DNA from 4 places in the Franconibacter pulveris genome. Region 2 is predicted to be linked to each of the others. Evidence: predicted binding sites of a transcription regulator. Region 2 holds the regulator's gene; each other region holds the start of a gene.
The links. The regulator PurR, encoded in region 2, represses purine synthesis genes. The targets are predictions, from matches to a motif close to CANGCAAACGTTTGCNTG.
Positions count from the first base shown of each region.

Region 1: a site for PurR is predicted at 1,564-1,581, ahead of guaD (guanine deaminase). Genes of this name have one in related genera too.
Region 3: a site for PurR is predicted at 1,714-1,731, ahead of ACU4F7_RS21630 (nucleobase:cation symporter-2 family protein). Genes of this name have one in related genera too.
Region 4: a site for PurR is predicted at 3,022-3,039, ahead of gcvT (glycine cleavage system aminomethyltransferase GcvT). Genes of this name have one in related genera too.

Region 1 covers NZ_CM165555.1:2,258,875-2,263,212, forward strand. Annotated here, with positions in the region: gene ACU4F7_RS10735 (GntR family transcriptional regulator) at 1-541, opposite strand, end outside; gene ydfG (bifunctional NADP-dependent 3-hydroxy acid dehydrogenase/3-hydroxypropionate dehydrogenase YdfG) at 637-1,386, opposite strand; gene guaD (guanine deaminase) at 1,744-3,075, shown strand; partial or broken gene xdhA (xanthine dehydrogenase small subunit) at 3,072-4,338, shown strand, end outside.
Region 2 covers NZ_CM165555.1:2,026,054-2,030,391, reverse strand. Annotated here, with positions in the region: gene ACU4F7_RS09660 (C40 family peptidase) at 1-238, shown strand, start outside; gene ACU4F7_RS09655 (MFS transporter) at 283-1,449, opposite strand; gene cydH (cytochrome bd-I oxidase subunit CydH) at 1,711-1,800, opposite strand; gene purR (HTH-type transcriptional repressor PurR) at 2,095-3,120, shown strand; gene punR (DNA-binding transcriptional activator PunR) at 3,137-4,048, opposite strand; gene punC (purine nucleoside transporter PunC) at 4,157-4,338, shown strand, end outside.
Region 3 covers NZ_CM165555.1:4,585,364-4,589,701, forward strand. Annotated here, with positions in the region: gene ACU4F7_RS21615 (fimbrial protein) at 1-31, shown strand, start outside; gene ACU4F7_RS21620 (fimbrial protein) at 98-625, shown strand; gene ACU4F7_RS21625 (fimbrial protein) at 943-1,491, shown strand; gene ACU4F7_RS21630 (nucleobase:cation symporter-2 family protein) at 1,783-3,174, shown strand; gene ACU4F7_RS21635 (AsmA family protein) at 3,295-4,338, shown strand, end outside.
Region 4 covers NZ_CM165555.1:3,827,344-3,831,681, forward strand. Annotated here, with positions in the region: gene gcvP (aminomethyl-transferring glycine dehydrogenase) at 1-1,294, opposite strand, end outside; gene gcvH (glycine cleavage system protein GcvH) at 1,422-1,811, opposite strand; gene gcvT (glycine cleavage system aminomethyltransferase GcvT) at 1,835-2,932, opposite strand; gene ubiI (FAD-dependent 2-octaprenylphenol hydroxylase) at 3,354-4,338, opposite strand, start outside.

The DNA of each region.
Region 1 (4,338 bases), 230 kb from region 2:
GCAGCATTTCCGGCGGGGAAACATGGTCAAGGCTCATGTAGCGCACCCGGTCGATGGCCGCTTTGATGTTTTCCACCGTATCCCAGGCGAGCTGACAGTCCGCCATCTGGGCAAGCTTATGGTGAAACTCGTCGTCAAGCAGGAAGAAATCGTTAAGCTGTTTGCGGTCGATGGCGGTGCGTTGCTGGTTGAGATTTTGCTCCAGCTGGTAGAGGTCAGCATCGGTAATCATGGTGGCGGCGCGCTGCACGACCGCGCGCTCAATCGCCTGGCGGACAAAGCAGCCGTTGCGCACCTGGGAGAGCGAGATTTTATTCACAAAACTGCCGCGTTGCGGGCGGATTTGAATCAGGCCGTTTTCCGCAAGCTTAATGAACGCTTCACGCACCGGCTGGCGCGAAACATCAAAGCGCACCGAAACCTCTTTTTCCGAAAGCGGCGTACCGGGGGGAATAAGGCAGTGGACGATATCGCGACGCAGAATGCGATAGATCTGTTGGTTCACCGGTTGGGTGGGGTTAAGCGGGGTTTCAGCGGCCATCGATTTCTACTTTTTCAGCGAGTAACCGATTCAATTTACCATTTTTTTATTACCCCGCCCATACCCGGCCCGCGCGGCCGGGGAGGGAAAGCGATTTATGCCTTGCGGTGAACGCTAAGCCCGGCGTAAGTCTGGCTGACCGGCATCATTTCCAGCGTGTTGATGTTAACGTGCGCAGGCAGGGTAGCAACCCACCAGACCGCCTCGGTCACATCTTCCGGCGTCAGGGCGTTGGTGTTTTCATAGGTTTTGCCCGCTTTATCGTCGTCGCCTTTAAAGCGTACGTTAGAGAACTCGGTGCCGCCCACGAGACCCGGCTCAATATCGGTCACGCGAACCGCCGTGCCATGCAGGTCGGTGCGCAGGTTAAGGCTGAACTGGCGAACAAACGCTTTGGTCGCGCCATAAACGTTGCCGCCCGCATAAGGCCAACTGCCCGCCGTCGAACCCAGGTTGATGATGTGGCCGCGGTTGCGCTCCACCATGCCCGGCAGCACTGCGCGGGTCATATAGACCAGCCCCTTGTTGTTGGTGTCGATCATGGTTTCCCAGTCGTCCACGCTCGCTTTATGAGCGGGTTCGAGACCCAGCGCCAGACCCGCATTGTTCACCAGCACGTCGATTTCGCGCCACTCCAGCGGCAGGCTGCTCAGCATCTCTTCGATGGCGGCGCGGTTGCGCACGTCGAGCTGCGCGGTAAAGAGGTTATCGCCAAGCTCGTCTTTCAGCTCCTTCAGCCGCTCCTGGCGGCGCCCCGTGGCGATGACTTTATGACCATTTTGAATAAAACGACGGGTAATGCACTCGCCAAAACCCGCCGTCGCACCGGTAACCAGAATAATCATCTCTCTGTTCCTCAACGCTTTTTGTGTCGTATTACCTTAGCACGCCCATTCCGCTGTCGGTCAAGGAAGTTTATGTTTCCCCGTGTCTTGCATTGCGATGGTGCAAATGCGCGCTTAACGCGCAGAGCAATGGTGCAGCGTCAGCGTGGAATGTTAAATCGAAACCGATTGCTTAATTTCGCAACCGTTTGCCACCCTTTCTGCACTGGGATTTGTTGCGCAACGAAAAGAAAAGCGAGGCATGTTATTGTTATGTAAGGATATTAATAAAAAACAAAACTGGCATCGACTTTGCAAAAGCTTTCTTATCAAGTCACCTGCGACGTAAACATAAAACGCATTCGATGAGGAATTGCTATGGCGATGCCCTGGACCACGGCCATTCGCGGCCACTTTTTCGATATTACCGCCGTCGCGGAGGGGGCGGAGGCGATTGCGCAACGCGCCCGCAATATAGAGGATGGCCTGCTGCTGCTCGACGAAGGGCGCATCGTCAGCCTGTTGCCCTGGGAAGAGGCGCGCGCGCAATTGCGCCATGAGCAGGATTATCTCGACTATCGCGGCAAGCTGATCGTGCCGGGGTTTGTCGACAGCCATATCCACTACCCGCAGACCGAAATGATTGGCGCCTACGGCGAGCAGCTGCTGACGTGGCTTGAGAATTACACGTTTCCGGTTGAAGGGCAGTATCACAGCCCGGATCACGCGGCGCGGATGTCCGCTTTTTTCCTGAATCAACTGCTGGCGAACGGCACGACGACCGCGCTGGTCTTTGGCACCGTGCATCCGCAATCGGTGGATGCGCTGTTCAGCGCCGCGCAGAGGCTGGAGATGCGCCTTATCGCCGGCAAAGTGATGATGGACCGCAACGCGCCGGACTATCTCACGGAAAGCGTAGAGCAGAGTTACCAGCAAACGCGTGAACTTATTGAGCGCTGGCACAATAACGGACGGCTTGGCTATGCGCTGACGCCGCGCTTTGCGCCCACGTCTTCGCCGCAGCTGCTGGCGGCGGTCCAGGCGTTGCGCGAAGCGTACCCCGACACCTGGCTGCATACCCATTTAAGCGAAAACCTGGACGAAGTCGCCTGGGTGCAGGCGCTGTGGCCGGAGCATGAAAGCTACCTTGGCGTTTACCATCATTACCAGCTCACCGGCAAACGCAGCGTCTTCGCCCACGCCATTCATTTAGCGGAGCAGGAGTGGGAGTGCTTGCGCAACACGGACTCTTCGGTGGCGTTCTGTCCCACCTCTAATCTCTTTTTAGGCAGCGGGCTGTTTCGCCTGCAGACCTGTCAGCAAAAGCGGGTGCGTATGGGCATCGGCACCGATGTCGGCGCAGGCACGACGTTCAGCATGCTGCAAACGCTTGGCGAAGCCTACAAAGTGGCGCAGCTGCAAAGCTACCGGCTCTGCGCCAGCGAAGCGTTTTACCATGCGACTCTCGGCGGAGCGCATGCGCTGGATCTGGATGACAAAATTGGCAATTTCCAGCCTGGCAAAGAAGCGGATTTCGTGGTGCTCGACCCGGCCGTCACGCCGCTGCAAACGCTGCGCTTTAACAACAGCCGCGACATTTACGAGAAGCTCTTCGTCCTGATGACGCTTGGCGACGACCGCAACATCTGGCGCACCTGGGTGAACGGCAAATGCGTCTGGCAGCGTGACGCGCTGGAGGTGGCGGCATGATCCGTTTTCTGCAAAACCAGACGCTCGTTACGCTGGAAGAGACTGACCCGAATACCACCGTGCTCAACTGGCTGCGGGAAACCGCCCGGCGCAGCGGCACCAAAGAGGGCTGCGCCTCGGGCGACTGCGGCGCGTGCACCGTGGCGCTCGGGCGTGTGGAAGCGGGACGGATGCGCTATGAAACCGCCAACAGCTGCCTGCTGCTGGTAAGCCAGCTCAACGGCAAACAGCTGTTGACGGTGGAAGACCTGGCGCACAACGGCGCGCTGCATCCCGTTCAGCAGCACTTTGCCGATAATCACGCCTCGCAGTGCGGCTTCTGCACGCCGGGCTTTGTGATGTCCGCCTTTGCGCTGCAAAAATCAAGGGCAGGGAGCGACCGTCGCACCGTAGAGCAGCACCTCGGCGGCAACCTCTGCCGCTGCACCGGCTACCGGCCGATTATCGAAGCCGCGCAGCGCGCCTGCGCGCTCAGCGAGCCCGATATCTTCACGCAGCAGGAAGCGCAGACCGTGGCGCGGCTGTAAGCCTTAGCTTCCCACGCCACAGATGAACTGGCCTGGCGCAACCGCGTGCTTGCGCCCAAAACGGTGGATGAGCTGGCATCGCTCTATCAACGCCATCCGCAGGCTCGTCTGCTGGCAGGCGGCACCGACCTGGCGCTCGCCATTACGCAGCAGCACCAGACGCTGCCGCTCATGATCTCCCTGGGCGAGGTGGCGGAACTCAGGCGCATCGAGATTGACGATAAGAGAGTTGTTATCGGCGCTGCGGCAAGCCTCAACGCCTGCCGCGAACGGCTTGTCGATATCATTCCGGCTTTTAGTCAGTTGCTGGAACGCTTTGCTTCTCAGCCAGTGCGCAATCAGGGCACCGCAGGCGGCAACCTGGCTAACGCCTCACCCATCGGCGACATCGCGCCGCTGCTGCTGGCGCTCGACGCCACGTTGCTATTGCGTTGCGGCGAGACGCAGCGTCGTTTGCCGCTGGATAATTTCTTCCTGAGCTATCGCAAAACCGCCTTGCAGGCTGGCGAGTTTATTGAAGCGATTACCGTTCCTCTGGTGACAGTGTCACCTTTATTTGCCGCATGGAAGGTTTCTAAGCGGCATGAGGATGATATTTCCACCGTCTCGGCGGCGTTCAACATTCATATTGCAGAGGGCGTGATTACTGCCGCGCGGCTTGCCTTTGGCGGGATGGCCGCCGTGCCTGCCCGGGCGCTGAACGCCGAAGCGGCGCTTATCGGCCAGCCGTTCACGC
Region 2 (4,338 bases):
CCACCTGCGCGACGCCGCCCCGGTTGACCGAGGCGAGCTGGAGAGCGGCGATCTGGTCTTCTTCCGCACTCAGGGGCGCGGCACCGCCGATCACGTGGGCGTTTATGTCGGCAACGGCAAGTTTATCCAGTCTCCGCGCAGCGGTCGGGATATTCAGATAACTTCACTGAGCGAAGATTACTGGCAGCGTCACTATGTTGGCGCGCGTCGGGTGATGACGCCGCGTACCATCCGCTGAATTTTAAGCACAAAAAAAGGGAAGCCTGCGCTTCCCTTTTTTATTTATTCCGCCGCGAAGGCTTTTTCAGCATTGCGCCGTGAGGAGAAAAGGACCAGCAGCAGTCCCAGCGCGGCGATAATCGCCCCCATTAGCGGTACAACGCTGTAGCCAAGACCCGCCTGGATAACCGCGCCGCCTGCCGCCGCGCCCAGCGCGTTGCCGAGGTTAAACGCGCCGATGTTCACCGAAGAAGAAAGGCCCGGCGCTTCGCTCGCCACGCGCATTACGCGCATCTGCAACGGCGGCACTACGGCAAAGGTCGCCGCCCCCCAGATAACCATGCTTACCGCTGCGCCCACCTCGCTGCGCGCCAGCAGCGGGATAGCGGCCATAATCACAATCAGCAGCAGCAGGAATCCTTTAAGCGTGCCGTTCACCGAACGATCCGCCAGACGCCCGCCAAGGTAGTTGCCAATTGAGAAGCCTACGCCAATCAGCACCAGCATGCCGGTAATAAATGCAGGCGTAGCGTCGGTCACTTTATGCAGCACTGGCGCAATATAGGTGTAAAGCGTAAACATCGCGCCGGCGCCAAGCACCGTCGTCAGCAACGCGCTGACCACCTGCGGGCGCATCAGCACGGCCAGTTCGCTCTTAACATCGGGGCGCTCGCCCGCGCTGCCTTTCGGCAAGGAGAAAAAGAGGCTTATCATAGAGACGACGCCCAGCCCGGCCGTCGCCAGGAATGACATGCGCCAGCCGATAACTTCGCCAAGCCAGGTCGCCGCAGGCACGCCGCCGATGTTGGCGATAGTCAATCCCATAAACATGGTCGCCACCGCGCTCGCTTGCTTATGTTTCGGCACCACGCTTGCCGCCACGACGGAACCCAGCCCAAAGAAAGCGCCATGGTTGAGGCTGGTGAGGATGCGCGACGCCAACAGCGTGCCGTAATCCGGCGAAATGGCCGAGAGGACGTTGCCGACGGTAAAAATCGCCATCAGGAAGATAAGCGCGTTGCGGCGCGAGCGGTGCGAAAGCAGCAGCGTCATCAACGGCGCGCCAACCATCACCCCTATCGCATAGGCGCTAATCAACATGCCGGCGGCGGGTATAGACACATCAACGCCTTTCGCGATAACCGGCAGCAACCCCATCGGCGAGAACTCGGTGGTGCCGATACCAAAAGCGCCAATCGCCAGCGCCAGTAAAGGAAAATTAACTCTCATGCAAAACTCCAGACAAAACGAGAGAGCGTCAGCGGCTGTTGCGCAACTGACAAGAACGGAATGCCAATCAGCATGTCAGATATAGCTTTGGGACAGAAGTCACAAGAATCGCAAAAGATATTTGCGATTTTGTTAAGGGTGTAGCTTTTTTGTTATTTGCTAATGATTACCCGAACGGGCAATAAAAGAAAGGACAACGTGGGGATTTATAAGGAAAAATGATGAGGAGAGGGAAAGTTAACCCCTCTCCCGGCAAGCGAATCAGTGCATTACCGCCGTCAGCGCCGAAGCCACAATCAGACCCAGCACAACGACGGTGGTGACTAGCGAAAATTTCAGTTCGGTACTCATTTGTTCTCCTTTTTAACCCTACAAAAAGCGGGTGCGCTTCATTTTTACATAGTCGGACGCAAAAATCCTCTTTGATTTAGTCTGATATGCGTTTTCCCTCTTCCCCTTTTGCGCAAGATCGGCCAAAATTCTCGGCTAATTTATTATGTACCGGCCATTACCCCCCTCTCCTTCCAGCCGAACTGGCTTTTCCCGGCCTGATGCAACGTTTTCGTTGCCGCAAGGGGGTAGCGTAGGCAAACGTTTAACCAACGTTTTTTCAGGAAGTTAGGGCATGGTCTGGAGTGACAACTAATGGCAACAATTAAAGACGTCGCGAAGCGAGCAAACGTTTCCACTACAACCGTATCACATGTAATTAACAAAACCCGTTTTGTCGCGGAAGAGACGCGCAACGCGGTATGGGCGGCCATTAAAGAACTGCACTACTCGCCGAGCGCCGTGGCGCGCAGTCTTAAGGTTAACCACACCAAATCCATCGGTCTGCTCGCCACCAGCAGCGAAGCGCCCTATTTCGCAGAGATCATCGAAGCGGTGGAAAACAGCTGTTTCGCCAAGGGTTACACGCTGATTCTTGGCAACGCCCATAACAACCTGGAAAAACAGCGCGCTTACCTGTCGATGATGGCGCAAAAGCGCGTCGACGGTCTGCTGGTGATGTGCTCCGAATACCCGCAATCGCTGCTCAGCATGCTGGAAGAGTACCGTCACATTCCTATGGTGGTGATGGACTGGGGCGAGGCGAAAGCGGACTTCACCGACTCGGTAGTCGATAACGCCTTCCAGGGCGGATACATCGCCGGGCGCTATTTAATCGAACGCGGCCATCGCGAAATCGGCGTTATCCCGGGACCGCTTGAGCGCAACACCGGCGCAGGCCGCCTGGCGGGCTTTATGAAGGCGCTGAAGGAAGCGATGATCTCGATGCCGGAAAACTGGATTGTCCAGGGCGACTTCGAGCCGGAATCGGGCTATCGCGCCATGCAGCAGATGCTTTCGCAGCCGCACCGCCCCACCGCAGTCTTTTGCGGCGGCGATATCATGGCGATGGGCGCGATTTGCGCCGCCGACGAGATGGGGCTGCGCGTACCGCACGATATTTCTATTATTGGCTATGACAACGTGCGCAACGCCCGCTATTTCAGCCCGGCGCTGACCACTATTCACCAGCCGAAAGAGACCCTCGGCCAGACGGCGTTCAACATGCTGCTGGACCGTATTGTCAACAAGCGTGAAGAGTCGCAGACCATTGAAGTGCATCCGCGTCTGATTGAACGCCGCTCCGTGGCGGACGGTCCGTTCCGCGACTATCGCCGCTGATCCCTTCGGGGGCCGGCTAATCCGGCTCCCGCAACCACTCCCGATTCAACGTCTCGCTGTCTCCCAGATACGCCAGTAGCCACTGCAACGCTGGCGAGGCGTCGTTTTGCCGCCACGTCAGGCAGCAGGCAGCGTCCGGGAACGGGTTTTCCAGCGTCAGCGCTCGCCACTCGCCGCGCTTAAGCCACGGGCGCGCGAAATGCGAAGGCACCATGCCGACGCACAGACCCGCGCTCAGGCAATCCGCCGCCGAAGGCCAGTCCGGCACAATCACCCGACGCTGGTTATCCAGCAGCCAGGTAATGCGCTTGGGCAGCGAACGCGACGTATCCTCCAGCACCAGCGAGGGCCATTCGCGCAGCTGGTCGTCGCTAAGCGGCGCGTTCTGTTGCGCAAGGGGGTGCTGGCTTGCCACCACGCAATGCCAGCTCAACATGCCCATATCCCGAAACGCGTAGCGGCCGCCTACCGGAATCGCCTGCGTCGCGCCAATCGCCACCTCCACGCGTTCATCCGCCAGCGCGTCCCAGACGCCGTTGAAAACCTCCTGCGAAATTTTCAGTTCGACATCATTAAAATGCCGATAGAAATCCAGCACCAGCTGGCGGGTGCGTTCGGGGCGGACAATGTTATCGACAGCGATAGAAAGCTGCCCGCGCCAGCCGTTGGCTATTTGCTGGCACTGCTGACGCGTGATCATCATTTTTTTGATAACAGAGCGCCCTTCTTTTAAAAACCAGGCGCCGGCGGGCGTGAGCACTACGTCACGATGGCGGCGCTCGAAGAGTGGCACCGCCAGCCATTCCTCCAGTTGCCGCACCGTATAGCTCACGGCTGAGGGCACGCGGTGCAGCTCCTGCGCCGCCGCGCTGAAACTCCCGCTGCGAGCAACCGCATCAACCACTTCCAGAGAATATTCGGACCACATGTTATGCCTGCAAAATTTTTGAATGCAATCGCCAAATATTAGCGTTTCACATTGCAGGCTGCACTCTTTACACTCGCGGTCTTCGTTAAAGCGTCATAAGAGGAACTTATGCAACCCTCGAAAATTTTTCTTGTCTGGCTGGCCGGGCTTAGCGTGCTCGGCTTTCTGGCGACCGATATGTATCTGCCCGCTTTCGCCGCTATTCAGCAGGATCTGCAAACGCAGGCGGCGGCAATCAGCGCCTCCCTGAGCCTGTTTCTGGCGGGTTTCGCCGTGGCGCAGCTGATCTG
Region 3 (4,338 bases), 2.1 Mb from region 2:
AAACCTGACGGTGCAAATTGAACGTCTGTAAAGGGCGCGGTTTGGGTTAATCCATTAATACCAGACCGTACGTACTCATTAATTAGGACATCATGATATGAAAAAATTATTGTCGGGCCTGATAAGCGCAACGCTGCTTATGGCTGGCACAGCTCAGGCTAAAGATATGTCGGCTAATATCATCATTTCTGGGAAGCTGAAACCAGCCGAATTTACCTGTAGCGTGGCGCTGAGTGAGAGCTCCGTATCTGTGCTGGAAAACTCAGATACGCTCATTAAACAAGGCGACAATGCTACCTCTCCCGTTACCGTTCAGGCCAGCGTTGATGGCGGCCCGGAATGCGACAAACTGGCGGATCAGGGTAAAATTGCCTACAAATTCATGGGGGTTGCCGACGATGCCGACGGCACGGTGCTGGCAAACTCTCTGACTGATGAAACCGCGGCAAAAGGTGTGGGAATCGGCATTTTTAATAGCCAGAATGAGCCGGTGCCATTAAATACAGGTCGCCTGGGTGCGCAAGGCGGAAGCACTTTCGGTCTGCAAATGGTGCAGTTAACCAATCAGGAAGCGGTTGCGGGTAATATTAATAGCACTGTAACTGTGCAGATTGAGCGTCTTTAAAAACACATGCCTGTCCTGGACAGGCATTTCCCCGTGGCTGACGCAAGCTGGCCATCAGGTTTATTAATAGATTTGCTCAATAAGGTTTTTTATTACCGCAAGCTGGCTATCGGTTATGTAACAAAAAAATCAATTACGTTATCTGTTAGCTAAAAGCTGACGGCCCGGACATTTATCTTTGCCTCAAAAAAGACTTAAAGCCTGTTTAATAACAATTCAAAATTTTAATAAAAAACGCAATTAACGAACAAGGAGGTGGCAGGCATAACCATACGGATCTGCATTTATTATCTTTTATCAATTTTAAGGTGATCAAAATGAAAAATAAACTTATCGGTTTCTCGCTAATATCGTTCATTGCTCTAAGTACGGCGCATGCCGAAGATTCGAGCTCTGTGCTTTCTGTCTCAGGTACGGTGACCGCAATCTCTACGGCATGCCAGATTGAATTGAATAAAAGCAGCATCAATCTAACTGCTGATACCAGCAATATCATCAAGCAAGGCGCTAAATCTACCTCTATTGCACCCTTTTCAATGTCTGTCTGGGGCGTGGATAACAACTCAACCTGCGCTCAAAAATTGTGGAAAGGCAAAATAGCGGTCAGGTTCGTTGGCACGCACGACAACGCTGATGGCACCACATTTGCTAATACAGCGACTGGCGAGGAAGCCGCCGGTGGCGTCGGTATCGGTATCTTTGAAACCAATAACACGCCTGTTGATATTAACCAGCCCTATCTGCTGGGTGATAAGTCAACTGTTGCTGTGAAATACTTAGGGCTCCAGCTCGTTGAACTTAACGGGCAGACGGCGACAAAAGGCAAAGTAACAGGTGATGTGACTTTCCAGATTGAACGGCTTTAATCATCACGCCCATCGCAAGGTGGGCGTTTTTGTTGCTATGCATTCAAGCCGGAAAAAATAAGAATGACTACGCCGCAGGCGCAGCGTTGCGGCCCCCTCTCTTACCAGATTTCCCTGCTGGCTTTTTAGGCGCTCCAGCAGTGACTCTGCTTTTGCCTCTCCTGGCTGTGAAAGCGTTATATAAAACCCCTTTTTGGTGCTTTTAAATATAGCCACGCCCTGTATGCAATCGTTTGCTTTTACCATTCAGTCCGATAAAATGGCCGCTTTTCCACCGTGGGATTGCCGTTGATGTCCGTTGATACCGTAGAGTCTGAAAAATCGCAATCGGTTGCGCCTGCTCGTGCCAGTGAACTGATTTACCGTCTTGAAGACAGGCCGCCCCTGCCGCAAACGCTGTTCGCCGCCTGTCAGCATTTGCTGGCGATGTTTGTCGCGGTCATCACGCCCGCGCTGTTGATTTGTCAGGCGCTCGGTTTACCGGCGCAGGATACGCAGCACATCATCAGCATGTCCCTGTTTGCGTCCGGCGTGGCGTCCATTATCCAGATTAAAGCCTGGGGACCGGTGGGCTCCGGGTTGCTCTCTATTCAGGGCACCAGCTTCAACTTTGTTTCACCGCTTATCATGGGCGGTCTGGCGCTGAAAAACGGCGGCGCGGATGTGCCGACGATGATGGCGGCGCTGTTCGGCACGCTGATGCTGGCAAGCTGCACAGAAATGCTGCTTTCCCGCGTACTGCACCTGGCGCGCCGCATTATCACGCCGCTGGTTTCCGGCGTGGTGGTGATGATTATCGGTCTTTCGCTGATTCAGGTAGGGCTGACCTCTATCGGCGGCGGCTACGCGGCAATGAACGATCACACCTTCGGCGCGCCGAAAAACCTATTATTAGCTGGCGCGGTACTGGCGGTGATCATCCTGCTTAACCGCCAGCGCAACCCCTATCTGCGCGTCGCCTCGCTGGTTATCGCCATGGCCGTGGGTTATCTGCTGGCGTGGGCGATGGGCATGTTGCCGCAAAGCAGTGCGCCAGCGAACGACTCGCTCATTATGGTGCCCACGCCGCTCTACTACGGCCTCGGCATTGACTGGAACCTGCTGGTGCCGCTGATGCTGGTCTTTATGGTGACGTCGCTGGAAACCATCGGCGATATCACTGCAACGTCTGATGTCTCTGAGCAACCGGTCTCCGGCCCGCTTTACATGAAGCGTCTGAAAGGCGGCGTGCTGGCGAATGGCCTCAACTCCTGCGTTTCCGCCATCTTCAACACCTTCCCGAACTCTTGTTTCGGGCAAAACAACGGCGTCATCCAGCTGACCGGCGTTGCCAGCCGTTACGTGGGGTTTGTGGTGGCGCTGATGCTGATTGTGCTGGGACTCTTCCCGGCCGTCAGCGGTTTCGTGCAGCATATTCCGGAACCGGTGCTGGGCGGCGCGACGATTGTGATGTTCGGCACCATCGCCGCCTCCGGCGTGCGTATTGTCTCCCGCGAGCCGCTCAACCGCCGCGCCATTATGATTATCGCGTTGTCTCTGGCGGTGGGTCTGGGTGTCTCCCAGCAGCCGCTTATCCTGCAGTTCGCGCCGGACTGGGTGAAAAACCTGCTCTCTTCCGGCATCGCCGCAGGCGGCATTACCGCCATCGTACTGAACCTGATTTTCCCGCCCGAAAAAGCGTAATACTTTCCGATGGCGGCGCCCTGCCGCCATCGCTGTTACCCTCTTTGACAATCCCTGCCTTGAGCTATATGCCTAAATGGGGCATAACTCCATCACCGGAACTTCACAGGATGGAAGATAATGAAATTTCTTGGAAAGCTCATTCTTACCCTGCTGGCGGCCGTTCTGATTGTTCTGCTGGCGTTTTATATCCTGCTGCAGACACGCTGGGGCGCCGGATGGATAACCAGTTGGGTTAACGGCCACAGTGACTACCACATCACCTTTGATGAAATGGATCACAGCTTCTCTTCGCCCTCGCATCTGGTGCTGAAAAACGTCACTTTTGGCCGCAACGGTCAGCCCGCCACGCTAGTGGCGCAGAGGGTGGATATTGGCCTCAGCAGTCGCCAGCTCACGGAGCCTTCCCATGTGGACACCATTCTGCTGCAAAAAGGCACGCTGAACTTTTCGCCCTCCACCGCTCCGCTGCCTTTCCGCGCCGATAACTTACGGCTCAGCGAGATGGCCTTTAACAGCCCTAATACCGACTGGGACCTGAGCGCGCAGCGCGTAAACGGCGGTCTCAGCCCCTGGTTGCCGCAAGCCGGTAAAATTCTGGGCACTCAGGCGAACATACAATTAAGCGCGGGGTCGATGACGCTAAACGGCGTGCCGTTCAGCAACGTTTTTATTCAGGGCGCGATTAATAAAGACCAGGTTACGCTCTCCAACATTGGCGCAGACGTGGCGCGCGGCGCGCTGACCGGCACCGCCCGGCGCAATGCCGACGGCAGCTGGGTGGTGGAAAGTCTTCGTATCAGCGATGTTCGGCTGCAGAGCGATAAAAGCCTGAGCGATTTTTTCAAACCGCTCACTACAATCCCTTCTCTGGCGCTGGGCCGCCTTGAAATCACCGACGCGAGGCTGGAAGGCCCCGGCTGGGCGGCGACGGATCTTGATGTTAGCGTGCGCAACCTGACGATTGCGAAGGGCGACTGGCAGAGCGAAGAAGGCAGGCTTTCTATGAACGCCAGCGAGTTTATCTCCGGCTCGCTCCACTTTTTCGACCCGATAGTTAACGCTGATTTTTCGCCGCAGGGCATTGCGCTGCGTCAGTTTACGACCCGCTGGGAAGGGGGCATGGCGCGCGCTTCCGGCAACTGGCTGCGCGATGGACGCGCG
Region 4 (4,338 bases), 1.8 Mb from region 2:
CTTCGCGAGTGGTGGTTTCATCAAGCGTAACGCCCACGGCGTTCAGAATGTCGCTGCGAAGGTTAACCTCGGCGCCCTGCGCGCGCGCCAGCACGGCGGCTTTATCGGCCACTTCCACGCACAGCGTGTCGAACCAGGCGCTATGACGCAGCTTCAGCCCTTTATGCTGCAGACCTGCCGCCAGAATATCGGTGAAGCGGTGAATGCGGCTGGCGATGCGCTTGAGGCCCTTCGGTCCGTGGAAAACGGCGTAAAGGCTCGCGATGTTGGCAAGCAGCACCTGTGAAGTACAGATGTTGGAGTTCGCTTTTTCGCGGCGGATATGCTGCTCGCGGGTCTGCATCGCCATGCGCAGCGCGGTGTTGCCCGCCGCGTCTTTGGAAACGCCGATAATGCGGCCTGGCATAGAACGCTTAAATTCATCTTTCGCCGCGAAGAACGCCGCGTGCGGGCCGCCGTATCCCATCGGCACGCCGAAACGCTGGGCGGAGCCGAACACAATATCCGCGCCCTGCTTGCCCGGCGCCGTCAGCAGCACCAGCGCCATAAAATCCGCCGCCACGCTCACAATCACATTGCGCGCTTTCAGTTTTTCAATCAGCGGGCCGTAATCATGCACTTCACCGGTAGTGCCCACCTGTTGCAGCAGCACGCCGAAAATATCCTGATGATCGAGCGCTTTGCCCGGCTCATCGACGATAACTTCAAAGCCGAACGTTTCCGCGCGGGTGCGCACCACGTCCAGCGTCTGCGGATGAATATCCTGGGCCACGAAGAAGCGGTTCGCGCCTTTAAGCTTGCTGACGCGCTTAGCCATCGCCATCGCTTCGGCGGCGGCGGTCGCTTCGTCGAGCAGGGAGGCGGAAGCGATATCAAGCCCGGTGAGATCCAGCGTCACCTGCTGGAAGTTCAGCAGCGCTTCAAGACGTCCCTGCGACACTTCCGGCTGGTAAGGGGTGTAGGCCGTGTACCAGCCCGGGTTTTCCAGCATATTGCGCAGGATGACCGGCGGCGTATGAACGGCGGTATAGCCCATCCCGATATAGCTTTTAAAACGCTTGTTGCGGCTGGCGATGGCTTTCAGCTCCGCCAGCGCGGCGAACTCGGTGGCGGCTTCGCCGATAAACGGCGGCGCGGCCAGTTGGATGTCGGCGGGAACGATTTGCGCGGTCAGCGCATTCAGCGAGTCCGCGCCAACGGTGCGCAGCATCTCCTGCTGTTGCGAAGCAGAGGGACCGATGTGGCGTTCGATAAAGGCTTCGCGGTTTTCCAGCTGGCTCAGGGTCTGGGTCATGGGCGATATTTCCTGAAACGTGCAGTGAAGCAAATTAATGCGATGGGTGTGCTTGTCGCTCCCTGAAGGAGCGGGATAAGCCAGCGCTTACCCCTTTCTCTTCTCATACAGGCGAGGAGAGCTGAAATTATTCGTCTTCCAGCAGCGCGTCATAAGCCGCCGCGTCCAGCAGCGCCGCTACTTCGTTTTCGTCGCTGGCTTTGATCTTAAAGATCCAGCCTTCGCCGTACGGCGCGCTGTTCACCAGCTCCGGGGAGTCGCTCAGCGCATCGTTCACCGCAACGATTTCGCCGCTCACCGGGGCGTAGATGTCAGAAGCCGCTTTAACCGACTCCGCGACGGCGCAATCATCGCCCGCCGCCACGGTCGCGCCCACTTCCGGCAGGTCCACAAACACCATGTCGCCAAGCAGTTCCTGCGCGTGTTCGGTAATGCCGACGGTGTAAGTGCCATCCGCTTCCTTACGCAGCCATTCGTGTTCTTTGCTGTACTTCAGTTCATTCGGCACATTGCTCATGCTTATTCTCCAGATAGCAAAACTTATTGGGCGACCGGCTTACCGGCGCGGACAAAAATCGGTTTAGTGACGTGGACAGGCATTTCGCGGTTGCGGATCTGCACAATAGCGGTGTCGCCAATCCCCGCAGGCACGCGCGCCAGCGCGATGCTGTAGCCAAGCGTTGGGGAGAAAGAACCGCTGGTGATGACGCCTTCACGCACGCGGCCCAGCTCATCGGTAAAGTGAACCGGCTGCCCGCCGCGCAATACGCCTTTTTCGGTCATGACGAGGCCAACCAGTTGTTCGGTCCCCTGCTCCCGCTGCGCTTCAAGCGCTTCGCGACCGATGAAGTCACGCTCCTGCGGCTGCCAGGCGATGGTCCAACCCATATTGGCGGCGAGCGGCGATACGCCCTCGTCCATCTCCTGACCATATAAATTCATGCCCGCTTCCAGACGCAGCGTGTCGCGCGCGCCCAGACCGCAGGGTTTTACGCCCGCTTCCACCAGCTGCGCCCAGAAGCCTGCGGCGTTCTCGTTCGGCATGGCGATTTCATAACCCGCTTCGCCGGTATAACCGGTGGTGGCGATAAACAGCTCGTCCGCCTGAACGCCAAAAAACGGTTTCATGCCCGCGACCGCTTTGCGCTGCGCTTCGTTAAAGAGCGCGCCGGCTTTCTGCTGGGCGTTCGGGCCCTGCACCGCGATAAGCGACAGGTCGTCGCGCACCGTAACGGAAACGGCGAACGGCTCCGCATGCTCGTTAATCCACGCAAGATCCTTTTCACGGGTGGCGGAGTTAACCACGAGGCGGAAATAGTCTTCAGCGAGGAAATAGACAATCAGGTCGTCAATGACGCCTGCGGAGGCGGTAAGCATGGCGGTGTAAAGCGCCTTGCCAGGCTGAGTGAGTTTGGCGACGTCGTTCGCCAGCAGGTAGCGCAAAAATTCCCGGGTGCGCTCGCCGCGCAGGTCGACGATGGTCATGTGCGAGACATCAAACATGCCCGCGTCGTTACGCACGGCGTGGTGCTCATCAATCTGCGAGCCGTAGTGCAGCGGCATCATCCAGCCGTGAAAATCCACCATACGTGCGCCACACTGAACATGCTGCTCATACAAAGGGGTCTGTTGGGCCATCTTTTCCTCGTTTTTCTGCCGGGTCGGTGATGGTTTTGGGCCTCTGACTGCCGCGCCCGCCATCTGTCGCCGACACCGATCCCGGCGTCGACGCAAACGTTACCTTTCGCCTGACGTTATCACCGAAATGGCGCGTAAACCATAAGGTGAGTTAAGTCATCACATTAGCTTATGACCAAAATGGGAAAGATGCGCCACAGCGCTTTTAACTATTTACTAACGGATCAGAGCGGATAAAGCAGATTTAAATGCTGAACCTTTCGTTATTAACCAGTAATAACAACCAAATCAGCGTAAGAATTGCCTTAAGAGAAAAAACACGGGATGAGAAAAACTAATCCGAAAAAAGCGGTGAAATTAGAATATTTCAAATGAGTGAACACTCCTCTTTTCGTCCAGTGAAAAGAGAAGTGTGACGCAGTTAACGTAACCAATCCGGCAGGTCGTGGAGACCCATCGCCTGGCGCAGCAGTTGCGGTTTAACGCCGGGGAGCGAATCGGCGAGTTTCAAACCCACATCGCGCAGCAGCTTTTTCGCCGGATTGTTGCCGGCAAACAGTTCGCGAAAGCCCTGCATGCTGGCGAGCATGACCGCCGCGCTGTGCTTGCGGCTACGCTCGTAGCGACGAAGATAAAGGTGCTGACCGATATCTTTGCCCTGCGCGAACAGGCGACGCAATTCGGCTATCAACTCCGCCGCATCCATAAAACCAAGGTTAACGCCCTGGCCGGCAAGCGGGTGAATGGTATGCGCGGCGTCGCCCACCAGCGCCAGGCGGTGCGCAGCGAACTGCCGTGCGTAACGGCCGGTCAGCGGGAACACCTGCCGCTCGCCTTCCACCTTCGTCAGCCCCAGGCGGTTATCAAAGGCCACGCACAGCGCCCGGTTAAACTCGTCTTCACTGGCCTGCTGCATGCGCTGCGCTTCAAGCGGCGGCAGCGACCAGACGATGGAGCACAGGTGCGGATCGCTAAGCGGCAGAAAGGCGAGAATGCCGTCGCCATGGAACGCCTGGCGCGCGACTGCGCCGTGCGGCTCCTCGGTGCGGATGGTCGCCACCAGCGCGGAGTGTTCGTAATCCCAGAACGTCAGCGGAATGTCCGCTTTATCGCGCAGCCAGGAGTTGGCACCGTCGGCGCCCACCACCAGCCTTGCGGTGAGCATATTGCCGTCTTTCAGCGTCAGAAACGCCTCGTTCTCGCCCCACGCCACCTGCTGCAGTTCGGCAGGGGCCATCAGGGTAATGTCTTTGCCCTGCTGCGCCTTGTTCCACAGCGCCTGATGAATGACGTTGTTTTCGATGATATGACCGAGGTGCGTATAACCGTACCCCTTATCGTCAAAGGCGATGCGCCCGAAGCTGTCTTTCTCCCACACTTCCATGCCGTGATAGGCGCTGGCACGC